DNA from 2 places in the Moritella sp. 5 genome. Region 2 is predicted to be linked to the other one. Evidence: predicted binding sites of a transcription regulator. Region 2 holds the regulator's gene; the other holds the start of a gene.
The links. The regulator MetJ, encoded in region 2, represses methionine synthesis genes. The targets are predictions, from matches to a motif close to TAGACGTCTAGACGTCTA.
Positions count from the first base shown of each region.

Region 1: metB (cystathionine gamma-synthase) is a predicted target of MetJ. The motif match lies at 6,347-6,364, and genes of this name have one in related genera.

Region 1 covers NZ_CP056122.1:3,912,624-3,925,140, reverse strand. Annotated here, with positions in the region: gene HWV01_RS17435 (zinc-dependent alcohol dehydrogenase family protein) at 1-293, opposite strand, end outside; gene bla (class A beta-lactamase) at 531-1,388, opposite strand; gene HWV01_RS17425 (MFS transporter) at 1,577-2,788, opposite strand; gene HWV01_RS17420 (LysR family transcriptional regulator) at 2,941-3,819, shown strand; gene HWV01_RS22525 (hypothetical protein) at 3,862-3,948, shown strand; gene HWV01_RS17410 (GNAT family N-acetyltransferase) at 3,967-4,488, shown strand; gene HWV01_RS17405 (VirK/YbjX family protein) at 4,524-5,462, opposite strand; gene HWV01_RS17400 (PACE efflux transporter) at 5,832-6,251, shown strand; gene metB (cystathionine gamma-synthase) at 6,434-7,597, shown strand; gene yqfB (N(4)-acetylcytidine aminohydrolase) at 7,702-8,055, shown strand; gene HWV01_RS17385 (pseudouridine synthase) at 8,228-8,917, shown strand; gene HWV01_RS17380 (LytS/YhcK type 5TM receptor domain-containing protein) at 9,139-10,770, shown strand; gene HWV01_RS17375 (LytTR family DNA-binding domain-containing protein) at 10,782-11,504, shown strand; gene HWV01_RS17370 (OFA family MFS transporter) at 11,663-12,517, shown strand, end outside.
Region 2 covers NZ_CP056122.1:139,041-151,557, reverse strand. Annotated here, with positions in the region: gene ppc (phosphoenolpyruvate carboxylase) at 1-1,075, shown strand, start outside; gene metF (methylenetetrahydrofolate reductase) at 1,176-2,063, opposite strand; gene HWV01_RS00660 (bifunctional aspartate kinase/homoserine dehydrogenase II) at 2,207-4,630, opposite strand; gene metJ (met regulon transcriptional regulator MetJ) at 4,807-5,133, shown strand; gene HWV01_RS00650 (RNA-binding S4 domain-containing protein) at 5,315-5,884, opposite strand; gene HWV01_RS00645 (malic enzyme-like NAD(P)-binding protein) at 5,990-7,231, opposite strand; gene rpmE (50S ribosomal protein L31) at 7,638-7,850, opposite strand; gene priA (primosomal protein N') at 8,082-10,283, shown strand; gene argS (arginine--tRNA ligase) at 10,382-12,136, shown strand; gene HWV01_RS00625 (SPOR domain-containing protein) at 12,140-12,517, shown strand, end outside.

The sequences.
Region 1 (12,517 bases), 1.2 Mb from region 2:
GCACCGTCAACACCATTAATGCCGCCAGCCATACCGTAAACTTCGTCACCTATGTTGAAGTCTGATACGTCTTCACTGACTTCAATAACGATACCGGCAACATCACCGTGTAGTACTTCTGGTAAGTTTGCAGACCAAGGCAGTTCAATTGAGCGTAACATAGTATCAAGGGGGTTTACGCTTGTTGCTTTTACTTCAACAACCATGTGGCCTGATTTTAATGTTGGTTTTGCTTTTTCTACTAATTGAAAAACGTCGCTTGAACCGATTTCTTTGATGATCATTGCTTTCATGGTTTGTGCCTCATTCGTTAAGATGGGGCTATTCTATGTTTTGTTTAACGGGCCAACAATAACCCTTTAAGCAAACTACTTTTGCTTTTTAAACAAAAGCAAAGAAATAGTTACTCGCGCTTAACAAGAGTCAAGTTCGTTACTTGTTGCGATATAAATCACTATAATTAAAGTAATTAAAACCTCATCCGTGAGGTATTTCACTTATATTTACAAATAACGAATTCGATTATTTGTTTAGTTCAGATAATTGGCAAAGATACTTTCGCCTATTTCAGCAATTGCTTTATTAAGTTGACTGATTGATTTTCCTGTTTGACCCAGATAGATAGTTATGATTAGTGGTTGGCGTTTACTTGACCAAATTGCCGCTGTAATGCCTCTTGAGCCATGATTACCGTCGTATCCAGACCTATCGGCAATAGACCATTGCGTTGGTAAGACTGCCCGTAGAAGTGAATCCGATACTTTATTATTCATCATCCATTGTTTTAATTTTTGTGTTGATTGTGTCGAGAGTGCACCGTGGTAGAGTAGTGCTGAAAGCGTGCTAGCCATAGCATTTGGGGTTGTTGTATCACGAATCTCATTAATATCTACGTTATTAAGAAAAGGTTCGATACGATCTAATCGGGTCGTTTGGTCGTTAAGCCCGCGTATGAATGATGTTAGCGCTTGAGGGCCTCCAATATGACTTAGGATTATGTTTGCGGCGGTATTATCACTGGTTAACATAGTTGCTGCGCAGATCTCGTCCAATGTCATGGTTTTACCGACCATCGTTTTGGTGATAGGCGCATAAGATAAAATATCAGATTGCTTGATAGTGACAGGAGTATTGATATTTATTTTTCCATTATCTGCGTCATTGAGTAATTTGGCACAAGCTAATGTTTTGAATGTACTCATTAACGGAAAACGTTTGTTACCATTGTAATGCCATTGCTGGCCTGTTTTGAGGTCGAGTACAGAAATACCAATACCTGAGCTATTTTTTGCATTTCCGATCAATTGCTGTTCCACTTTTTTTATAGTAGATAGTGATACGGTAATAGGGTTATCTGACGTGATTAAGGTTGCTGAAATTGCAGGTATTGAGGTAAACAGTATACTGATGAAGATAACACTATTTAAAAATGTACTAAAAATATGTCGAGAGTTCAAACTAATATCCTCTAATTTATGAATGTATAACGATATTATAAAGTATAAAAGTGGCAATGATGTGCCAAATTATGTCAGATTGTGTCAATTTTATGATTGATGTACGGTGTTGAATCACATTACACGGTTAGAGTCGTTTTATTAAAATTGAGTGAACGGCGATGCACGAATTTAAGTGCAAAGACTAAGCTCACCATCATGGTATAAATAATACTTGTCGCAGCAAGCACCGGCCACCATCCTCCGATTTGCCAACAGTAAATAAGAATAAAGCCACCAATACTACCGCCTGAATAGTACATGACAAGGTATAGCGCGGTTGCGGTTGATTTACCTTGTGTCGCACTGCGGCCAATATGGCTGTAAGCGAGAGCATGAATAAAGAATGCGCCAGCGCTTAATACTAATAAACCGATAATGATTGTCAGCATCGTTTGCTGCGATAGGATGATGAGCCCGACTAGGCTAATGCCGATCCCGAGTAATAGCCCGCTGAATAGACTATGTGCGTGCATCCAGCGTCCACTTAATCTTGCTGATAATGTGCCGCTGAGGTAACACAAGAACATCATTGATAATAAGCTGGCAGGTAAAGATATGGGCGTGGCAGATAACTTGAATCCCATCACTGAAAAAATATTAATGAATACCGAAAAGTTGAGCCCTCCAATCAACATTGCAAAAATCAGATTCGGGTTTTTAACATGCCTGATGATTTGTACTGCATGATGCAGTAACCTACCTTGTCGGCCGATAAAGTGGCGTTGTTTTAATATCAGCGGAAATATAATGAGCAGTGCTATACCACTGAGTATCGACATCACAAGCATCGTCCACTGTATACCAATTGCATCGGTCATGACGCCGCCATATATGCGGCCAATAATACCACCTAACGTATTGGCACTGATGTAACCGCCAATTGCGATCAACATTGCTGGTGGCTCAAATTCTTCAGCCATATATGCCACTGCCACGGCAATAAATCCTGCCAGTGCAATGCCAAGCAATGCACGCAGTAATATTAATGTGTGTAGATCTGCGCTAATAAACATTAAAAAGTTAATACAGGGGATCAGTATTAAACTGCAACGCATAATCGGTCTGCGGCCAATTATTTCAGATAAGATTGCCCAAGGCAGTAAGGATAAAGCGATCGCTAAGGTGGTGCTAGAGAATAACCAGTTAACTTGTAATTCAGTGGCGTTAAACTTGACCATAAAATACGGCAGTAGCGGCTGAAAATAATATAAATTGCAAAACACCAGAAATGAGCCTAGTCCGAGCCCTAAGGTTACTTTTTTATAATCTTGAGAATGCAGTGCAATCATTCATCCGTCCTGCTGATAACGAAGGTAAATAGTTAAGGGAGTAGCATGATCTGCTTTATTCGGGTCATGCGGTACTAACAATGCTTATAGACTAGCGATCTAATGCTAATATGAAAAATATATAAATATCATGAAAGGTATCTATTTTAGTTATGCTTAATTCTAAAATACTGCATTATTTTGCCACGATTGTTGCACAGGGCAGTTATACCAAGGCGGCCGGACACTTGGGCATTGCTCAATCTGCGCTGAGTATTGCGATGCGTAAATTTGAAGATCAAATAGGTATGCCATTATTGATCCGCAGTAGTAAAGGCGTGGTAGTGACCAAAGAAGGGGAAGTTCTGCTTGCACACAGCAAGGGTATTCTTGCTCGTATTACTGATGCTGAAACCGCGTTACATGATCTACGGGGTTTAGATCAAGGGGAGGTTAACATTGGTATTCCGGGGATGATGGGCTCGTATTTCTTTCCCGAGATCTTAATGGCATTTAAGTTTAAATATCCTAATTTAAACTTGAGTATTGTCGAAGCTGGTACGCAAACGATTAAAGAAAAATTACTTTCTGGTGAATTGGACCTAGGGGTTATTGTCGATGATCATGTGCCTGATAGCTTGCAAATTCAGCGTTTAATTCGTCCACAAATGGTGGCTGCGGTCGGTAAGGATCATGCCCTGGCAAATGCCAAATCAGTGACCTATGCAGACTTTTTTACCCATGAGTTAGTGATGTTTAAGGCGGGCTATTTTCATCGCGAAGTGATTGATGGCCTGTGTAAAGAAAATAATATGACTGCGAACTATTCTTTTGAAACAAACCTGATCACCATGATCCTTAATATCGTTAAAAATGAATTTGCCATTACTGCATTATTGGAGTTAGTTACAGATCAAGAAGCAGACGTTAAAGGCATACCGTTTGATCCGCCTATTTATTTGGATCTGGCACTTGCGTGGCGTAAAGATGGGTATTTGTCTTTGGCTAATAGACGCTTTGTTGAATTTACCCTTGCGCAGGTGAGTGAATAGAAAATCTTTAATAGCCCATTTTTATATGCAGGTCTATTTACCGTGTTATTAAGTTTAAAGATAAAGAATACGTTAGCTGTGGTTTTTATAGGTATGTGTGCTTTCATGATACTTAGATTTACGCTATAAAGTAGTAAAGGGAGAAATATGCAGATCACGACTCAACGTTTAAGTATGTGTCAAATAACGGAACAAGATTGGCCGTTATTTTTACGTTTACATACAGAATCGCGTGTGATTGAAAAATGTTTTGATCAACCAAGTGACGATGATATTCGCGTTAAGTTTGAATCGCGTTTACCTCGATGGTCTGTCACTTCTGGTGCTTGGTTATGTTTGGTGATCACCGATGTTGAAACCAATACGGCAGTTGGTATCACGGGTTTTGATTATGATGGCCGATCTGCAGAAGTCGGTTATCTGTTATTACCGGAATACTTTGGTCTGGGTTATGCCACTGAGTCATTACTGGGCGTTATAGCTTGGGCAATGCGAGTGCACCTTATCTCAGTCTTTCAAGGCATCGTGACTGAAGGTAATGTTGCTTCAGAAAAGGTGTTGGCGAAGTGTGGTTTTAAGCTTAATGAAGTGATACCACAAGCATATAGCATAGGTGGTGTTTTATATGCAGATCGGATTTATAAACTAAATACAAGTTCACAAGCTTAATGTTGTGAACTTGTATCTAGCTGTTGAGTATGTTTTTAGCTAGTTTGCTCGTTTTTTATTATTGGATTCACCAGCCAAGGCGCTAAATTTGTCGCCATGGTAATTTCAGAGTCATCTAACCATTGGTATCGTTTAGTGTACATTTTACGTTTGGTTTTTTTCAATGTCAGTGGGTCTTTTCGTGGCGTAGACACAGACAAACCAAAAAAGTATGGGTCTATTTTTGTTGCTTCAAATTCGTCCCACAAGCCATCATAATCAAAGGTTATTACTTTTCTTTTCGAGATAATATAATTCAGTGCTTGATAGACATGACCTTTATTAGAAATAGCTTTGACTTCACTAATACCTAAAATACGTGCCAACATTAATGCCATTTCAACTAATAATGATTTGGTGCGTAATCCGTGTAATGATTTAGTTAGTTCTTTAATTAGCGCATGACGGTTTTCTATTTCCTCACTAGCACCTTGCAATGCCCCAATGTGCATTGTTTTAGTATGGGTACCGGAAATGTTACATGTTAAAGTATAAATATTTTGATATTTTTCGTTAACCAAACGAATACCAAGGCCACCTTCACGGCTAGACCCTTGATATAACATAACGTAATATTTCTGTCCGCTTAAACTTTCAAAATCTAAGATGCTAATACCTTTACTTGAAACCACAGTACTCGCGTGTGTGCCAAAAGTATCATCAATAAACATATAATGTTCGGTTAAATATTTAATTCGTTCTGTACTTGACCAGTTAGCGCATATGTAGGGCTTTAGCGGCTTTTCCATGATTCTAGGGTTGTTTTTAAATACTGCTTTTAAATTATCTCGGGAAAAAAGATCTGCCATCGCATTGACTGATTTACCATTTTTTAACGCCCAAAAAGAGAACCTGACTTTTTTTTGTATTTTTTTAATCCCTTTTGCATTCGGGTAAATCTGATCGGCTAATTCAAAGATGTTAATTGTAGACATCGATTTTTTATTCCTAGTAGGGCTGTTATTTATATTTTAAAGTGAGGTTTATTACATTGTTCAATATTTATATCTTACGATATTAACACCTAATATGTCGAATTCATATGGAATCTAGCGCTACATTGATTTCATTTAACCTTCCCGTTATCCAGAGTTATTATACTAAAAGTAGTATTTTTAACTAAGTGTAATTTTGTCTATTTTTGTAAATTTGAGGTCGCCGGCGCTTAATGTATCCGAAAAACAGATGGAAACTAACTTTTAGTTATGTTTTTTCGCTATAGAATAGCCGCCACAATAAATATTTATAAAAGTATGGTTACGACAATGGGTGTGACATACAGATGATGATGTGGAGAGCAAAAGATGAGAACAAGATTAGACCGTATTAGACATGCGATTTTATTTGAGATAATTGGCCTAGTTGTGATTATGGGTATATTAAGTCAACTAGGTTTTGATCTTGGTCATGTCGGTGCTATGGGCGTATTATTCTCGGTTGTGGCGACGGGCTGGAACTATGTATACAACATTGGTTTTGATAAATACATGTTGAAAAAAATGGGTTCAGTAACGAAAACAACCCTGATCCGTATTGTACATAGCATAGGTTTTGAAGGCGGTTTACTGTTTTTAACTATCCCGTTTATGGCGTGGTTTTTTGACTTAAGCTTATGGGATGCGTTTGTGCTTGATATCGGCATGGTTGTTTTCTATTTGTTTTACGCTTATGGCTATAACTTAGCGTACGATAAGCTATTTCCTGTGCGGACTACCGCGGGATAATGGAACTAAAGTACATTTTAAATCTGACTAGAATGATGTTTATTTCACTTATGTTAAAAACATCTTGACCAAAATATGTAGAACGCTTAGTGTTGTGGCTGTCTGGAAGTCCAGCTGTTCGGCCGTCCATGGTGATTGTTGAATATAATTATGACCATGGTTGTCGAATATGAGGGAAAAGTATGTCAAATGCCAAGATAAAAAATATCAATACAGCGGCAGTGAGAGCTGGAATAAATACAGATGAGCATCATGGTGCTGTCGTTGCTCCCATCCATTTATCAAGTACTTATTCATTAAAAGGTTTTAATGATAAACGTTCGTTTGACTACTCTCGTACGGGAAATCCAACCAGAGCAACGTTCGCACAAGCAGTTGCTGATTTGGAGCAAGGTAGCGTAGGCATTGTTACCAGCACCGGTATGTCAGCAGTGCACCTTCTATGTCAATTGTTGTCGACTGATGACTTAGTGGTTATTCCTCATGATTGTTATGGCGGTAGTTTCCGTTTATTTACCCATTTAGCTAAACGTGGTCAATTTAAATTAATTGTTGTTGATCAAAATGATCAAGTCGCACTGGACAAAGCGTTAGTTGAAAAACCTAAATTAGTGCTACTGGAAAGCCCAAGCAATCCATTGCTACGCTTAGTCGATATTGAGAGTGTTACTAAAGCGTGTCACGAGGTTGGTGCCTTGGTTGCGGTTGATAACACTTTCCTTTCTCCAGCGTTACAACAACCGTTAGGGCTCGGTGCTGATATTGTTTTTCACTCTACGACTAAATACATTAATGGCCACAGTGATGTGGTTGGTGGTGTTTTAGTGACTAAAGAACAAGCCCTTGGTGAAGAGCTAGCTTGGTGGGCAAACTGTATTGGTATTACAGGTAGCGCTTTTGATAGCTTTTTAGCGTTACGAGGCCTAAAAACGTTACCTATTCGGATGAAACAACACCAAGAAAATGCTTTGCAAGTGGCGAGTTTTTTAAAATCTCATCATGCTATTGATACCGTGTATTTCCCTGGTTTTGAAGATCATCCTGGCCATGAAATCGCTAAAAAGCAGCAGGCGGGTTTTGGCGCGATGCTCAGTTTTAATGTTAAAGGTGGCGAAGCGGCAGTGAAATTATTTGCTAATCTAGAGTTGTTTACGTTAGCGCAGTCATTAGGTGGCGTAGAAAGTCTTATTTCTCACCCTGCAACTATGACTCATGCTGGCATGGAAGAAAGCGCTCGTCTTGTTGCTGGTATTACAAATTCACTAGTAAGAATTTCTGTTGGTATTGAAGATATAGATGATATTTTAGCTGACTTAGCAAATGGTTTAGCTAAGAGTCAACAATAGTAGATAGTAATAGGGTGATAACAATCACCCTATTTTATTGTGGGTCGTGCTGGATAGAAAATAGGATATAATGCTTACCTCTTATCTTTATAATAGAAATCCGCATGGCACAACCAACCACTATGACCTTCTTTGAACGCTTTGAAACCGACATTCTTAGCGGTAAAAAAACCATTACCATTCGTGATGCATCTGAAAATAACTATGTCCCGGGTTCGACTGTGACTGTTTCTACGTTAGAAGGTGGACGTGAATTTTGCCAACTATTTATTATCTCTGTAGAGCCTATTTTATTTACCGCGTTATCTGATTTTCATGCCGAGCAAGAAAACATGACATTAGCCGTGCTGAAAGCTGTGATCCAAGATATTTATCCGGGCATTGAACAGTTATATGTGGTGTCTTATAAGCTTGTAACAAAGTCCGCTTTCGATGCAGACGCGGTGCCGATGACGTAAGTACACCCCATTGGTTTTTTACTTGATATGCCCACATATTAAATTCCTTTTAATGATGAGCTTTTACACTAATCTGTTGGTTTTATCTTATCTATTGATACTTAAAATCGTGTTGATTATTACTGCTGAACAAGGATAATAGCGCTCTTTATCTGATATAGAATTTAGTTTAATGCGCCTTGATAAATTTGTTTGTAAAAGTACTGAGTTAAGCCGAACCGAAGCAACTGCGATGATAATTGCTGGTTGTGTCGCGGTTAATAACGCAGTCGTTTGTGATGTGACAACTCAGGTGCATGAAAACAATCATATTAGTTTAAATGGTAAGGTGCTGATAGCAAGAGCGTCCCGTTATATCCTCATGCACAAACCAGCTGATACCATTTGCTCTAATATCGATGAAGCTTACCCGTCATTATTTAATTATATCAATGTCGCTAATGCATCCGAATTACATGTAGCAGGGCGCTTAGATGCCGATACGACGGGGCTAGTATTGGTCACTGATGATGGGCGTTGGTCATTTAATATCATTACCCCAACCAAGCATTGTCAAAAGGTCTATCGTGTTGGCTTATCTCGACCTATTAGCGATGATGTTGCGGTTAAATTTGCTTATGGTGTGCAATTACAAGGTGAGCAGCAATTAACACGTCCGGCTATTTTAGAGGTTGTATCACCGAAAGAAGTATTATTGACAATTACCGAAGGTAAATTTCATCAAGTGAAGCGCATGTTTGCAGCTGTAGGGAATCGGGTGGTGAGCTTACACCGCGAAAAAATTGGTGCGATACAGTTGGATGTAGAAGTTGGGCTGTGGCGTTATTTAACCGATGATGAAGTGAATTCATTTACCTGTTGATCTCCTAACATCTAGATAAATAAGCCTAAAGCGTTGCAGCTGGGACGATGACGAACGCCATTTTAGTTATGCCATTGATCACTCTGAATATGATTTAGAGCATTATGTTTCAAATCAAACAATCAATAGAGTAAAATTGATATGATTGGTACAATTAAAGCGTAAATATCTTTTATGCGATGGTATTAAGGCTTTTCTCTGTGTACACCGAACAATTTATGATGTTGCTGGCGGTATTTGAGCGCGCAGCACTGATGCTCATGGCATTATTTTTTTTAACACGCACCAATTTATTCCAACATATTGTTATCAAAACCCGACGACACCCCGTTGAAACAGCCCTCATCTCGATACTTTTCATTCTATTTGCTGTCTTTAGTAACTACACGGGTGTTAATGTTGAAGGGTCTCTCATCAATGTACGCATTATTGCCGTCTTATCTGGTGGGATCATTTTTGGTCCTTGGGTGGCTATTCCAGCGGGCATTATTTCAGGTTTACACCGCTATATTATCGACATGGACGGACCAACATCATTAGCTTGTTTAATTTCCAGTACGATTGCGGGATTATTAGCAACTTGGATCCATTTTCGATGCCACAAAAAATCTTACGCAAAATGGGGCATTATTGTCGGTATGCTCTGCGAAACTTTAACCATGATTTTAATTGTGACCCTATCTGAAGATAAGGAACTCGCGTACACGATTGTTGAACACATTAGCGTGCCGATGATCGGTGGTGCTGTATGTATTGGGCTTATTATCAAATTGGTTCAAGATTTAGATGACGAAAAAGATTTAATCGCCGCTAAACAAGCAAAACTTGCCCTCGATATCGCCAATAAAACATTACCTTACTTTCGCAATAATCACCGCGACTCATTGATCAAAGTATGCAGTATTATTCGTAAAGAAACGAATGCAGACGCCGTCGCCATTACCGATGTAAAAGACGTATTGGCTTATGTTGGTGTTGGTCAAAAAAACTACTTGGATACTTACCACAAGATCAGTGAAATGACCCAGCAGGCGGTTAATACGGGCGAACAAATAATTAGTAATAATCTTAATGTACACGGCTTTCATTCGCTGTTAATTATTCCATTGTGGGAAAGCGGCGTAGTTAGCGGTACGTTTAAAATATTCTATCGCCAACCACACCGTATTCGACCGTCATTACGTGAAATGACCATCGGCTTATCGCAATTGATCTCCACTCAAATGGAAGTTTCACGTCTTGAGCAGTTGAAAACCATGACGAGTAAAGCAGAGCTTTCTGCATTACAAAGTAAAATTAACCCACACTTTTTGTTCAATACTTTGAATGCTATTTCCACGCTAGTACGTATTAATCCCGATAAAGCCCGTCAATTGATAGCCAATTTAGCCGATTTTCTACGTTATAACCTAGAACGTAATAATGACTTGATCGATATCCAAGAAGAATTACAACAAGTAAGGGATTATGTCGCTATTGAGCAAGCTCGATTTGGTGACAAGCTCGAAGTTATATTTGATGTTGATGATGTGCACCCAACTATTCCTTGTTTATTGATTCAACCCTTGGTAGAGAATGCAATTCAGCATGGTATTCAACCTTCTTGCCAGCCCGGTAAAGTCAATATTTCGGTAAAGCGCGATGCGCAGCGCTTCAAAATCACGATTCAAAATACTGGGATGGGAATTAGCCAGCACGTCATTGATAAGCTCTATAACGGCACGATGGAAAGCCATCATATTGGTTTAATGAATGTGCATCAGCGGATCTTATTATTATATGGTGAAGGTTTGTATATTAAACGTCTTGAGCAAGGTACTGAAATCGTATTTTACGTCAACGAATTGAAATAAAAGGTAACTGCATGTTGAAAGCCCTGATCGTCGAAGATGAATATTTAGCAAGGGAAGAGCTGACGTATTTAATTGAACGCTATAGTAATATCGAGATTCTTGCTACCTTTGATGATGGTTTAGAAGCCTTTAAGTATCTGCAAACTCATAAGGTCGATATCGCTTTTTTAGACATTAATGTACCGTCAATTGATGGTATGTTACTCGCACGTAATATCCATCAATTTTCTGAAAAACCGCACATTGTGTTTACCACCGCTTATAAAGAATTTGCAGTGGATGCATTTGAACTAGAGGCCTTTGATTACTTATTAAAACCACTTAATGAAAAGCGTATTATTGGGCTATTAGCCAAGCTAGAAGCAAGTCACCAATGCCAAGCCATCCAGCCTGAAGAAGTCAGAGCTAAAACCATTAATTTGATTAAGGATAACCGTATTTTCGTTACCGCCATCGATGATATTTATTATGCGGTGGCTAATGAGAAGGTGACTAATGTGTTTACTAAAGAGAATGCTTTTATTGTCCCTTTTACCATGAGTGAATTAATCAATCGCTTACCTGAACAGCGTTTTTTTCGCAGTCATCGTTCTTACTGTGTAAACATAGATAAAATTCAGGAGATCATCCCTTGGCTGAATTGTACCTATCAACTCAAAGTACGTGACATCGGCAGTGAAATACCTGTCAGTCGCAGCAATATAAAAGCATTTCGTGAATTAATGAAATTGTAATTCATACCGTTATATTGCACTTCATACCGTACTTATTGCATCTCATTTTTTATTGTTTTCCGCCTATTGTTATCTCCTGCGGACCCCGTATTTTAGTGGCTTAACAAGGTGATCAATACCGTCACCTTCATGCTTTTCAATTCGTTGGAGATTTACCTATGACGACTAAAATATCAAACCGAGATCGACTATTTACGTTGCTTGGCACTATCATCACCCAATTTGCGTTAGGGTCGGTGTATACGTGGAGTTTATTTAATTCACAATTGGCAGACAAGTTATCTGTGCCGGTTAGCCGTGTGGCTTTTTCTTTTGGTATTTTAAGTTTATCGTTAGCCATTGCATCATCATTGTCTGGAAAGCTGCAAGAACGTTTCGGTGTGCGTAAAGTAACTATTTGCGCTGGCTTATTACTGGGTGCGAGCTTATCGCTAACCGCCTATGCTTCGAACCTGATCTTACTGTATGTATTCGCGGGTTTGTTAGTGGGCTTTGCCGATGGTACAGGTTATCTGATGACTCTATCTAATTGCGTGAAACTCTTTCCCGAACGTAAAGGTTTGGTCTCTGCGTGTGCCATTGGTGCATACGGTTTAGGCAGTCTTGGTTTTAAATATATTAATATGTATTTCTTAACCAATAGTGGATTAGAAAGTACTTTTAATACTTGGGGGTTAATTGCCATGGTCATGGTTATTGTTGGTGGCCTAATGATGAAAGACGCACCCAAGCAAGAACCACAAATGGCAGCTGCAACGCCTGTTCGTGATTACACCCTCGGAGAGGCTGTGAAAAGCTCACAGTTTTGGATGCTGGCATTGGTGTTTTTAACAGTTTGCATGAGCGGTTTGTATGTTATTGGTGTCGCTAAAGATATCGGCGAGAGTTATGAGCATTTACCTATGGCGGTTGCTGCAAGTTCGGTTGCGATTATTGCCATTGCTAATCTAAGTGGTCGTTTAGTACTAGGGGTGCTTTCAGATAGTGTTAGTCGTATTAAAGTGATCGCAATT
Region 2 (12,517 bases):
AGCGATTGATTGGTATAAAAACTACATCAATGGCCATCAATATATCATGATCGGTTATTCTGATTCTGCGAAAGATGCAGGTGTAATAGCCGCCTCTTGGGCGCAGTATCGTTCGCAGGAAGCCTTGGTTAATATCTGTGAACAAGAAGAAATTAAGCTGACTTTATTCCATGGACGTGGTGGTAGCATCGGTCGTGGTGGTGCACCCGCACATGCAGCTTTATTATCACAACCTCCAGGTTCATTAAAAGGTGGTTTACGCGTAACAGAGCAAGGTGAAATGATCCGTTTTAAGTTTGGTCTTGCCAATGTTGCTGAACAAAGCTTAAACCTCTACACCAGTGCAATTTTAGAAGCTAATTTACTACCGCCGCCAGCACCAGAACAAGCTTGGCGTGATGCAATGGATCAAATGTCTGCGGATTCATGTGAAGAATATCGCTCATATATCCAAGGCCATGAAAAATTCGTGCCTTACTTCCGCTCTGCGACACCTGAGTTAGAATTAGGTAAACTGCCACTCGGTAGCCGCCCAGCAAAACGTAAACCAAACGGTGGAGTAGAAAGCTTACGTGCCATCCCTTGGATCTTTGCATGGACACAAAACCGCTTGATGTTACCCGCTTGGTTAGGTTGTACAGCTGCATTCAAAAACATGCTCGATTCAGGTCAGCGTGAGACACTGCAAGAAATGCAGCAACAATGGCCGTTCTTTAATACCCGTATTGAAATGTTCGAAATGGTATTTTTGAAAGCTGATGCTTGGTTAGCGGAATATTATGACCAATGTCTAGTGACTGAAGATTTATGGCATTTAGGCAAAGAACTACGTGCAAGCTTGGCGTTAGCAACTGAGTTGATCTTAGGTTTAACACCTGACACGCAATTACTTGATGCTCAACCCTGGAGTAAAAAGTCAATTGAGTTACGTAACCCGTATACCGACCCTCTGAACATCCTACAAGCAGAGCTATTAAGCCGCGCACGTAGTAGTGAAGAAGTGAACCCAGATATTGAACAAGCCTTAATGGTAAGTATCGCTGGTGTTGCTGCTGGTATGCGTAATACCGGTTAACTTTCAATTTAGTTATCAGCTAATGAATAGATAATAAAATGCCGACATCATGTCGGCATTTTTGATTCGGATAGTAAGTACAAGATAACCAGTACGATGATTATTTTGGACGTACACCCAATGTATGACAAATAGCATACGTTAGATCCGCACGGTTTAACGTATAGAAATGAAAGTCCTTCACCCCTTCGCGCGACAATACTTTCACTTGGTCAATGGCTATACTTGCGCCAACCAGATTACGTGTAGCCTGATCATTATCTAAACCTTCAAACTGGCTGTGCATCCAATTAGGCACTTTTACATTGGTCAGTTTTGAAAACTTACATAAGGTTTTATAATTTGATACAGGTAAAATACCCGGCACGATCTCTTTATCAATACCGACTGCCGCACAACGGTCTCGGAAGCGTAAAAAACTCTCGGTATCAAAAAAGAACTGTGAAATAGCACGATCAGCACCGGCATCAATCTTATCTTTTAGCGCGAGCAGATCTGCTTGCGCATTTTTTGCTTCGGGGTGAACTTCTGGATAGGCGGCAACTGAGATATCAAAATCATTTACCTCTTTTAATAAAGCAACTAAGTCAGCTGCATACATATCAGGTTGATTCAAGCCCGGTGGTAAATCACCACGTAAAGCCACGATATTACGAATACCATTATCCCAATAATCTGTTGCAATCTGCTTTAGCTCTTTGCGATTAGCGTCAATACAAGTGAGGTGTGGTGCAGCAATCAAGCCTGTTTCATGCTTAATTTGTTTAATAATGTTATGAGTACGATCACGAGTGCCGGAATTAGCACCGTATGTCACAGACACAAATTTAGGGTCTAACGCTTTTAAACGATTAATTGACTCCCATAAAGTAGACGTCATCGCTGGAGAGTTGGGCGGGAAAAATTCAAATGAAACGTTAATATCACGTCCCAATTCAGAAACACTTTGATTCAATACTTCAATATTTTGTGCGTTGTGAAAACTCATACTCTATTCCCTTAAGATGTTTAGACGTCCATACCTCTTTACGTCTCAATCATCACAAGTTTGGTGGATAAAGTCAACGCACATAATTCATCTTAAACATGAATTATATGCGCATTGGTTTTCGACAGACGAAAATGTAAAAGTTAACGCGCTAACAACTTACATAATTGGAAAAGATCAGATTGAATAGCACCCGCAGTCACATCTCGGCCAGCACCAGGGCCTTGGATCACTAATGGGTTATGGCGATACCAGTGACTATTAATTGAAAAAATATTATCGCACGGTAATAAGTTGGCAAATGGATGGGTTGGTTCTAAGAACTCTAACCCAACCTGCGCCCCTTCTTTACTACTAAAACTAGCGACATAGCGTAATACTAAGCCCTGCTTTTTGGCTTTATTAAACATATGTAATATTTTGTCATCGAGTGCTTCGCAATGTTCTAAAAACTCGTCCACTTTAAATGACATTAGATCTTCTGATACCAATGACTCGAGTTTAATATCGCCAAGCTCCATCTCATAGCCCGCTTCACGGCTTAGAATAAGCAATTTGCGCTGTACGTCCTTGCCCGATAAATCTTCACGAGGGTCAGGTTCCGTTAGCCCTTGATGCCAAGCTTGTTCCACTAATTCCGAGAACGCAATTTTACCATCATATTGTTGAAACAACCAAGATAAGGTACCAGAGAAAATACCGCTAACAGCAGTCACTTGATCACCACTGTGTTGCAGCATATCCATAGATGATTGGATCGGTAACCCAGCGCCAACCGTGGCGTTGTATAACCAATGGCTTTCATTATCACTAAAGCTCTGCTTAACCCGATTATAAAATTCACTGCTCGCCGCGCCAGCGAATTTATTTGCTGAAATCAGATGGAAACCGTGTTGGGCAAATTCAGGATAATAATAGCTGATTGCTTCACTGGGGGTAATATCGATAATCACCAGTTCATCAAACGGGTGCAATGCGAGATTCGATAATAACTGTTCCCATACAAACGATTCGGGTTGGAAGTCATCAAGTACCGTCGCTGCATCCAGACCATTAAAGTCTAATACCCCGCCCTGAGAGCCGTATACACCGCATAAACACAGTTCGACATTTTGTTGTTCGGGAACTTTATGCATTTGCTCCGCAAACAAAGATAGCCAACCAGCACCGATATTTCCTTTACCAAACAGCACCACACCAATGCGTCTTGGCTGCTTAAATAACGCCGTATGTAGCTCTTTCAATAACGGTTCTAACACCACTTTCTGCAGAACGGCACAGATACTTAAATGGTTTTCACCTGTCTGTACAAATGTCAGATTATGCTCTGAAATTAATTGATAAAACTGATGTGATTGCAACGCATTATCGGTTACACCAGAACCCACTAGCGCAACCATACAAAAACCACTCACATGCTCAATGGCTGTTACATTAGATTGCTGCTGTTTATATATTGCTAATGCAGTAAGTGCAAATTCAACAATTTCAGCGGTATAACCAAATCTAACCTTATAATCCGTCGGACGGCGTTTGATACAGATAGGAGAGAGTTGCTGCTGTGCTAACAATGCAATTAACTGATTATATTGTTGCTGGTAATCTGTATCATGATTAAACTCAACATCCACTAAATGTAGATCATCAATCGAGGTGACAATTTTAGCCCCTTTACCTTTTGGTAAACGACGGTGGATCTGGGTTGACCCCTCATCAGGAGTATAACTGCAACGTAACTGCACATGCTGTTTACTCTCGACAACAGGTTGTAATGTACGCGCATGTAATACGGGAGAGCCTAAACGCGCGAGCTCAGCAGCTTCATCAAGTGATAATTTAGTTTGCAGTTCAGCATCTTTTACACGACGTGGGTCGGCACTAAATACCCCCGCAACATCGCTCCAAATAGTGGTTTGATCAGCATCTACTAATGCAGCTAACAAGGTCGCAGAATAATCAGAGCCATTTCGCCCCAATGTCACAGTACGCTGTTGTGTATCTGCAGCAATAAAACCGGTCACGACAACGCGATTAGTCAGGGTCGCTAAACACGAGTCTAATTTTTGGCGAGACACCATTTCATCAACCACAGGTTGCGCGGCTAATTCAGTTGTTAAAAACAAGCGAGAATCTAAATCATTAGCTGGTAGTTCGCTTTGACTCAGTAAAGCTGCTAATAATCGAGCGGACCACACCTCACCATGCGCTAAAATTTGGTTTTTAGCATACACATCAAGAGTAGTTTCTAATAAATGGCCTATAGTATGAATGTCATCTTGCAATGCAGAAGTGAGTTGTGTGCATAAGGCACCTTCTAATAGTTCTGCAATTAACTTAGTTTGATACTCGCATGTCGCAATAAGACGTTCCGATGCAGCTTGATCTCCGTCTTCGGCTAATTGTAATAATTCTAATAATTGGTTGGTGGTCTTGCCCGCTGCAGAAACTACAATAAGATCGCGTGCTTTGGTATGTTGGCTAATGATCGTCAATACTCGACGATAACAGGTAGCATCAGCTAAACTACTGCCACCAAATTTATGAATACTGCGCTTAATTGCGTCCATGCGTTCTCCCGAACTTAATATCGAATTAATATATTTCCAGTAACTCAAAACATACACTATTAGGCTACAACAGGTCAACAGACGTCTAGAGCTCTTTACATACTGATTGCCAATAATCAAATTCAAAGGTAGACTTATTACTTATTCATAAATAATAATTTACGCAAAGGTCAAAAATGACGAAGTGGAACGGCGAGTATATTAGCCCCTATGCAGAGCATGGGAAAAAGAGTGAACAGGTTAAAAAGATTACTGTTTCAATTCCTTTGAAAGTATTAAAAGTGCTGACAGATGAAAGAACTCGCCGTCAGATTAATAATCAACGTCATGCAACCAACAGTGAGTTGTTGTGTGAGGCATTTTTACATGCTTACACAGGTCAACCATTACCTGCCGATGAAGATTTAACAAAAGACAAACCAGACAGCATACCAGCAGAAGCTAAAGCACAGATGTTAGCACTGGACATTAATATTGATGATTATTTAGAACAAGATGATTAGTCACTAACTAACGAGAGCTAAATAAAGAACGTCTGAAAATAAAACAGGCTCACCTTTTATAAAACAGGCCCCAATTATAGGTGCCTGTTTTGATTTAGCCTATATACAATGCGCTATCTAGCTCGCATTGTTGCTAATACCTTAAAGTGAAATCTAAAATCTAAAATCTAAAAACTAAAAACTAAAAACTAAAAGGAGCCGCGCGGCCTTTTTTCTTTTTCTCAACCGGTTTCGGTTCAGCTACTTTCACTTGTTTAGCTTCAGATTTTTTCTTTTTCTTCTTTTCAGGCTGCTCCCAGATACCTTCAGGGATGCTGTCGACAACAGGCTTAGCAACTGGTGTTGGTGCAATAAATTCGGGTTCAACAGCAACATCTTGCTCAACAGTATTGTTTCCTGTGAAATAGTCTTCAGTAACATCGTTTTCTGTAATATATGTTGCTACAGAATCAGACTCTAAAGCTGCAGGGTCCACAAATTCTTCTTCATCAGTAATATCGTATTCTGCAAGTTCTTCCGCAGACATGACTTGATAAGCTTCACCATTAAAACCAATGATATCGCCAAACATGATCTTTTTACGTTTGCGTGTTTCAACTTCACCATTCACATACACATAACCGTCTGCAATATAGTTCTTCGCTTCACTGCCCGAGGTCACTAAATTTTCGATTTTTAAGATCTTATATAATTCAATCGGTTCTTCAGAAACAACAACAGGGATAACTTCAATTTCATATTCTTCAGACATGGGAACCTTAAATGTGGGCAAATAGCAGAACTTTATACAAGTATAAACCTAGAAATGCAAACGCCAAGGATAAACCTTGGCGTTTGTGAAAATCATACTGGTTAGTTACAGCATGTAATTCTCTGGTAAATCGATACGCGATACACCCGTTTCAACTGCCGCTAATGCAACAGCACGTGCAACACGTGGCAATAAACGAGGATCCATTGGCTTTGGAATAATGTACTCTTTACCAAACTCTAACGATGTCGCACCAGACGCAACTAATACTGACTGTGGCACTTCTTCTTTCGCAATTTCACGAATTGCATGTACAGCCGCGACTTTCATTGCTTCATTAATCACACTCGCTCGCGCATCTAATGCACCACGGAAGATAAACGGGAAGCACAGTACGTTATTCACCTGATTTGGATAATCAGAACGACCCGTTGCCATGATCAAATCTTGACGTACCGCGTGAGCCAATTCAGGTTTAATTTCTGGATCAGGATTCGAACATGCAAAAATAATTGGATTATCGGCCATTAATTTAACATCGTCAGCAGACAATACATTTGGACCTGATACACCAACAAATACGTCAGCACCGTTAATTGCATCTTGCAATGTACGCTTATCAGTATTATTAGCAAAACGTTGCTTATACTCGTTAATGTCATCACGACGTGTGTGGATCACGCCTTTACGATCTAACATGTAGATTTTTTCACGTTGTGCGCCACATGAAATTAGTAATTCCATACATGCAATTGCAGCAGCACCAGCGCCCATACAAACAATAGCCGCTTCAGTGATGTCTTTACCTTGAATATCTAGCGCATTAATCATACCTGCAGCGGTTACGATTGCAGTACCGTGCTGATCGTCATGAAATACTGGGATCTGACAACGTGCAATTAACGCTTTTTCAATTTCAAAGCATTCTGGCGCTTTAATATCTTCAAGATTAATACCACCGAATGTATCGGCAATATTGGCAACTGTATCAATAAATTCTTCTGTCGTACGGTGTTTCACTTCAATATCAATCGAATCGATATCTGCAAAGCGCTTGAATAGTAGTGCTTTACCTTCCATTACCGGCTTTGAAGCCAGTGGGCCTAAATTACCGAGACCTAAAATCGCAGTACCGTTAGTGATCACCGCCACTAAGTTGCCTTTGGCCGTATATTTATAAGCATCATCAGGGTTAGCAGCAATTTCACGCACTGGTTCTGCGACACCTGGGCTATATGCTAAAGAAAGATCATCAGCGGTTTCTGCTGACGTAGTAAGTTGAATAGCAATTTTGCCTGGTTTAGGGTTCGCATGGTAATCCAATGCTTGCTGTCTAAGGTCTGACATACACAATATCCTGAGTGAAATGAATACACATAACTCAACGCCTTAATTCAAGAATAACAAGGAGTGAGAAACAACGTTGGGGGAATTAAAATAATAATCGAATGTAACGCCAAATATTTAACTTTAATTTAACACAGGTCACTTTTGTTTTACACTGAGCTAAACTAGCTAATAATACTGTTACCATGATTCTACAGTAATTTAAGTTGTTTATTCTACCTTTGTACTGGTATGAAGTGTTTATTTTTATATGATTTACTAATTTTAGAAGAACATTTTTATCCAAATGAAAGCATTTAAGTTAAATATAAGTTTTATAAATGTTTCAAACTATTTTTAAGATATAAAAAAAGGTACCCTAAGGTACCTTTTTGATTCACTACAACAAATTGTATAAATACAATTCTTATTTTGCAGAAAGAGCGCCAAAACGCTTGTTGAACTTATCAACACGACCACCAGTATCAACATTACGTTGCTTACCAGTGTAGAATGGGTGACAGTTTGAACATACGTCTAGCGTGATGTTTTTACCGCGAGTTGAACCAACAGCGAAAATGTTACCGCATGAACATTTTGCTTCCATAGAAGCATATTCTGGGTGGATACCTTGTTTCATAGAAACCTCAATTTAGTTATGTCGCCATCTGAAACACTGCCAGACACCACATAAAGTTATAGAATTTTTAGGCTGCGAATAATATAGGATCTTGCCCCTAAATATCAATAGCTGATGCATAAATAAACCACAATTAGAAGATTAAACAGAAAATATCAAGACATTACCTAGTTAACAGCCGTAAACTGTTTACTGAAGTACAGATACAGTCCGTAAAAGAGAGTTAAGTTCATGCCAGTTGTTGCCGTCGCCGTTCCCATACATTTAAGCAGAACTTTTGATTATACCTATTCTGAGAATGAACATATTCAGCCAGGCATGCGTGTCTGTGTTCCCTTTATGAATAAGCAATTAGTTGGTATTGCATTGGTAACCAAAAACGACAGTGAATTTCCGCTCGAAAAACTAAAGCCAATCATTAATGTACTCGATGACAACGCTATTTTATCAGCTGACATGCTAGCATTTTTTAGTTGGTGCGCTGATTATTACCATTACCCGATTGGTGAAGTGATCGCACAAGCCCTACCGGTATTATTACGTAAATTAGAATCTGCAAAATTAAACAGCTACACATTCTGGCAATTAACCGATAACGCGCATGAATTAACAGCCCAAGAATTAAATCGTTTAACACCGGCTCAATTACAAACCATCAAGTTACTGGCTGAAACAAGGCTAACCCAATCACACTTAAAGTTAGCCAATATAAAATCAACGACCATCAAAGCATTGCAAGACAAAGGGCTAATTAGCCAAGAATACATAGAGGTCCAAGATAACGATGCTCAACACTGGCGCCAGAATCTCGTTATTAGTGATAATCGCCCCTCACTCAATACCGAGCAAGCGATCACCATTGCGGCGATTGATATTAATCACTTTGCCACTTATCTGCTTGATGGTGTTACTGGCAGTGGTAAAACCGAAGTCTATCTTAATGTCATAGAAAAAGTATTAAAGACCGGTAAACAAGCGCTCGTATTAGTTCCTGAAATCGGTCTCACGCCACAAACTATTTCACGCTTCAAACGTCGTTTCAACGTACCAATTGTCGCGTTGCACTCTGGTTTAAATGACGCAGAACGTCGTGAGGCTTGGCTTGAAGCACAAGCAGGTGTCGCAGGTATCGTAATTGGTACACGATCTGCAATATTTACTCCCATGCATGATTTAGGGGTGATCATTATTGATGAAGAACATGATGGGTCCCTGAAACAGCAAGAAACATTTCGTTACCATGCGCGAGATCTAGCCATCGTCAGAGCACAGCGTAATAACATTGCCGTGGTATTAGGTTCAGCCACCCCTGCGTTAGAAACGCTGCACAATGCCATGACAGGAAAATATCGTCATTTGCAACTAACCCAACGCGCTGGTAATGCCCAGATGCCAAACCATCACCTCATCGACATCAAAAATCAGTCCTTAGATTCAGGCCTCTCTGCTGAGTTCATCGCATTAATGGCGACCCATTTAGCCGCAGGTAATCAAGTACTGCTATTTCTAAACCGTCGTGGTTATGCACCAGCAGTCATGTGCCATACCTGTGGTTCGATGGCGGAATGTCAGCGTTGTAATACCTATTACACCTATCATCAATCACGTAATATATTGCACTGTCATCATTGCGATGAACAATTTCCAAAACCACGTCGTTGCCCAAGTTGTGATTCCAATGAGATAATCACCGCCGGATTTGGTACTGAACAATTAGAAACAATGCTCAATAATCACTTCCCACAATACCCAATTATTCGTATTGATCGGGATAGTACCAGCCGTAAGGGCAGCTTAGAAAAATCATTAGAAGCCGTACGCAAACGAGAGTTTCGAATTTTAATTGGTACCCAAATGCTCGCCAAAGGTCATCATTTTCCAGATGTCACCTTGGTAGGGCTCATTGACGTGGATAGCGCCCTATTTAGCAGTGATTTTCGCGCCCCTGAAAAACTCGCGCAACTGTTTGTGCAAGTATCTGGTCGTGCCGGACGTGCAGCCAAACAAGGGGAAGTGGCTATTCAGACCCATCATCCTGAACACGAACTTATTCAAGACCTGATCAATAACGGGTACAGCCATTTTGCCCAAACAGCATTACACGCCCGTTCTATGGCCAATTTACCGCCTTATAGCTTTCAAGCTTTGTTCCGTGCTGAAGCCCATCAGTTCAGTGATGCGAACGCTTTTTTAGTCGAAATAAAACAACTTGTTCAAGAGTATAACCACAATCCACAACTGCTTTGTTTAGGTCCAATGCCAGCCCCGATGGAGAAACGTGCGGGTAAGTACCGTTTACAATTATTGCTGCAAAGTCCACAGCGTCAGCATATCACTCACCTATTACGTCAAATAATGCCCAAAATAGAAGCATTAAAGTCTGCACGTAAAGCCCGTTGGTCATTAGATGTAGATCCAACCGAAATGTTGTAATGATATCGGCATTTATCCATTGATTAACTAGTCAAATGCCCCTAATCACGCTAAAATGTTTGGTCTATTTCACTCATCATTGCTAGTTAAGAGAACCCATGAAAGAGCATATTATACAGCTGCTAGAGCAGACAGTTACGATCTTAAAAGAACAACAAATCATTCCTGCAGATGCACAACCTCGCATTGCAGTAGATCGTACCCGCGACAAAGCTCATGGTGATTTAGCAACAAATTTAGCAATGATGATGGCAAAACCTGCGAAGAAGAATCCGCGTGAGTTAGCACAATTAATCATTGATAACCTGCCAGAATCAGACTTAGTAAGCCGTACTGAAATCGCAGGACCAGGCTTCATCAACATCTTCTTAAACCAAAACTGGTTAGCACAACAGATTGATATCGCGCTTGAAGACGATAACCTTTCAGTTCAAAAAACAACAACGCCAGATAACGTCGTTGTTGATTTATCATCACCAAACTTAGCCAAAGAAATGCACGTAGGTCACTTACGTTCATCAATCATTGGTGATTCTGTAGCTCGTACATTAGAGCTACTTGGTCATAACGTCATCCGTCAAAACCACGTAGGCGATTGGGGTACTCAGTTCGGTATGCTACTCGCATACATGGAAGAAAAACGCGCTGAAAATGCAGAAATCAGTATGCAACTTTCTGACCTAGAAGTATTCTATCGCGCAGCAAAAGGTCGTTTCGACGAATCTGAAGATTTTGCAACTCGCGCTCGTGAAATGGTTGTAATGCTACAATCCGGCGATGAAGATTGTAATAAACTATGGCAAGAATTTAATAATGTGTCACTTGCACACTGTCATGACATCTACAAACGCCTAAACGTAAAACTAACACGTGAAGACGTGCGTGGTGAAAGCTTCTATAACAGCGACCTACACAACGTTGTTAACGAACTTGAAGCACAAGGTCTACTCACAGAATCAAACGGCGCTAAATGCGTATTCTTAGATGAGTTTAAAAATAAAGACGGCGACCCACTACCAGTTATCATCCAGAAAAACGGTGGCGGTTTCCTCTACGCAACAACAGACCTTGCCGCAATGCGTTTCCGTCAGCAGAAACTCAATGCTAACCGTATTATGTATTTTGTTGACCAACGTCAAGCTCTGCATTTCCAGCAAGTATTCTCAGTAGTACAAAAAGCCGGTTTCGTTAAACCAGAAACATCGTTGGAACACCTTGGTTTTGGTACAATGAACGGTGCAGATGGCCGCCCATTCAAAACCCGTTCAGGTGGCACAGTAAAACTGGTAGATCTGTTAACAGAAGCTGAAGAGCGTGCTTATACACTGGTAAAATCGAAAAACCCAGATCTTGCTGAAGATGAACTTAAACACATCGCTCGTGTTGTTGGTATCTCATCGGTTAAATACGCCGATTTATCAAAGAACCGTAGCAGTGACTACATCTTCAACTTTGACTCAATGTTAAGCTTTGAAGGTAATACAGCACCTTACCTACTTTACGCTTGTACGCGTGTTGGCAGTATCTTTAATAAAGTCGATGCTGAAACAGCAGCGAAATTAGCAACTGCGAAAGTACAACTAAACGAAGATAAAGAACAAGAGCTAGCAGGTAAACTTATTCAGTTTAACGAGATTGTTCATCAAGTAGCAAAACGTGCGACACCAAACACCTTGTGTACTTATCTGTTTGAATTGGCGGGTGTATTCTCAAGTTTCTATGAAGCTTGTCCAATATTAAGCACTGAAGAAGAAAACGTTAAACTTAGCCGCTTAAAACTGGCGCAGTTGACTGCTAAAACACTTAAACAAGGCTTAGATTTACTGGGCATTGAAACTTTGGAACGCATGTAAATTATGGCTCGTAAGGATTACGCGGGGCACGCCCCAAAGCCAAGAAAGAAGCGTGGTGCTAAAAAAGCACCACCAACTAAAAAGAAACGTCCGGTATTGGCTATCTTGCTATTTTTATTGCTTGCGATTGGCCTTGGTTATTTTTTAGCACAAGTAAGTGGCACAGCAGAAAAATCAGCACCGGAACCCGTGAAAAAAACACAACCTAAAAAGCTTAAGGTAAAACCATTACCCCAAAAGCCAAAGGAAGTGTGGCAATATCCGCAAGACTTGCAAGAAAAAGAAGTCATTGTTGAAATACCGCCACAACAAGACACGGGTATTCGTTACCAAATGCAATGTGGTTCATTCCGTCAGCAATCACAAGCTGAAGCAATGAAA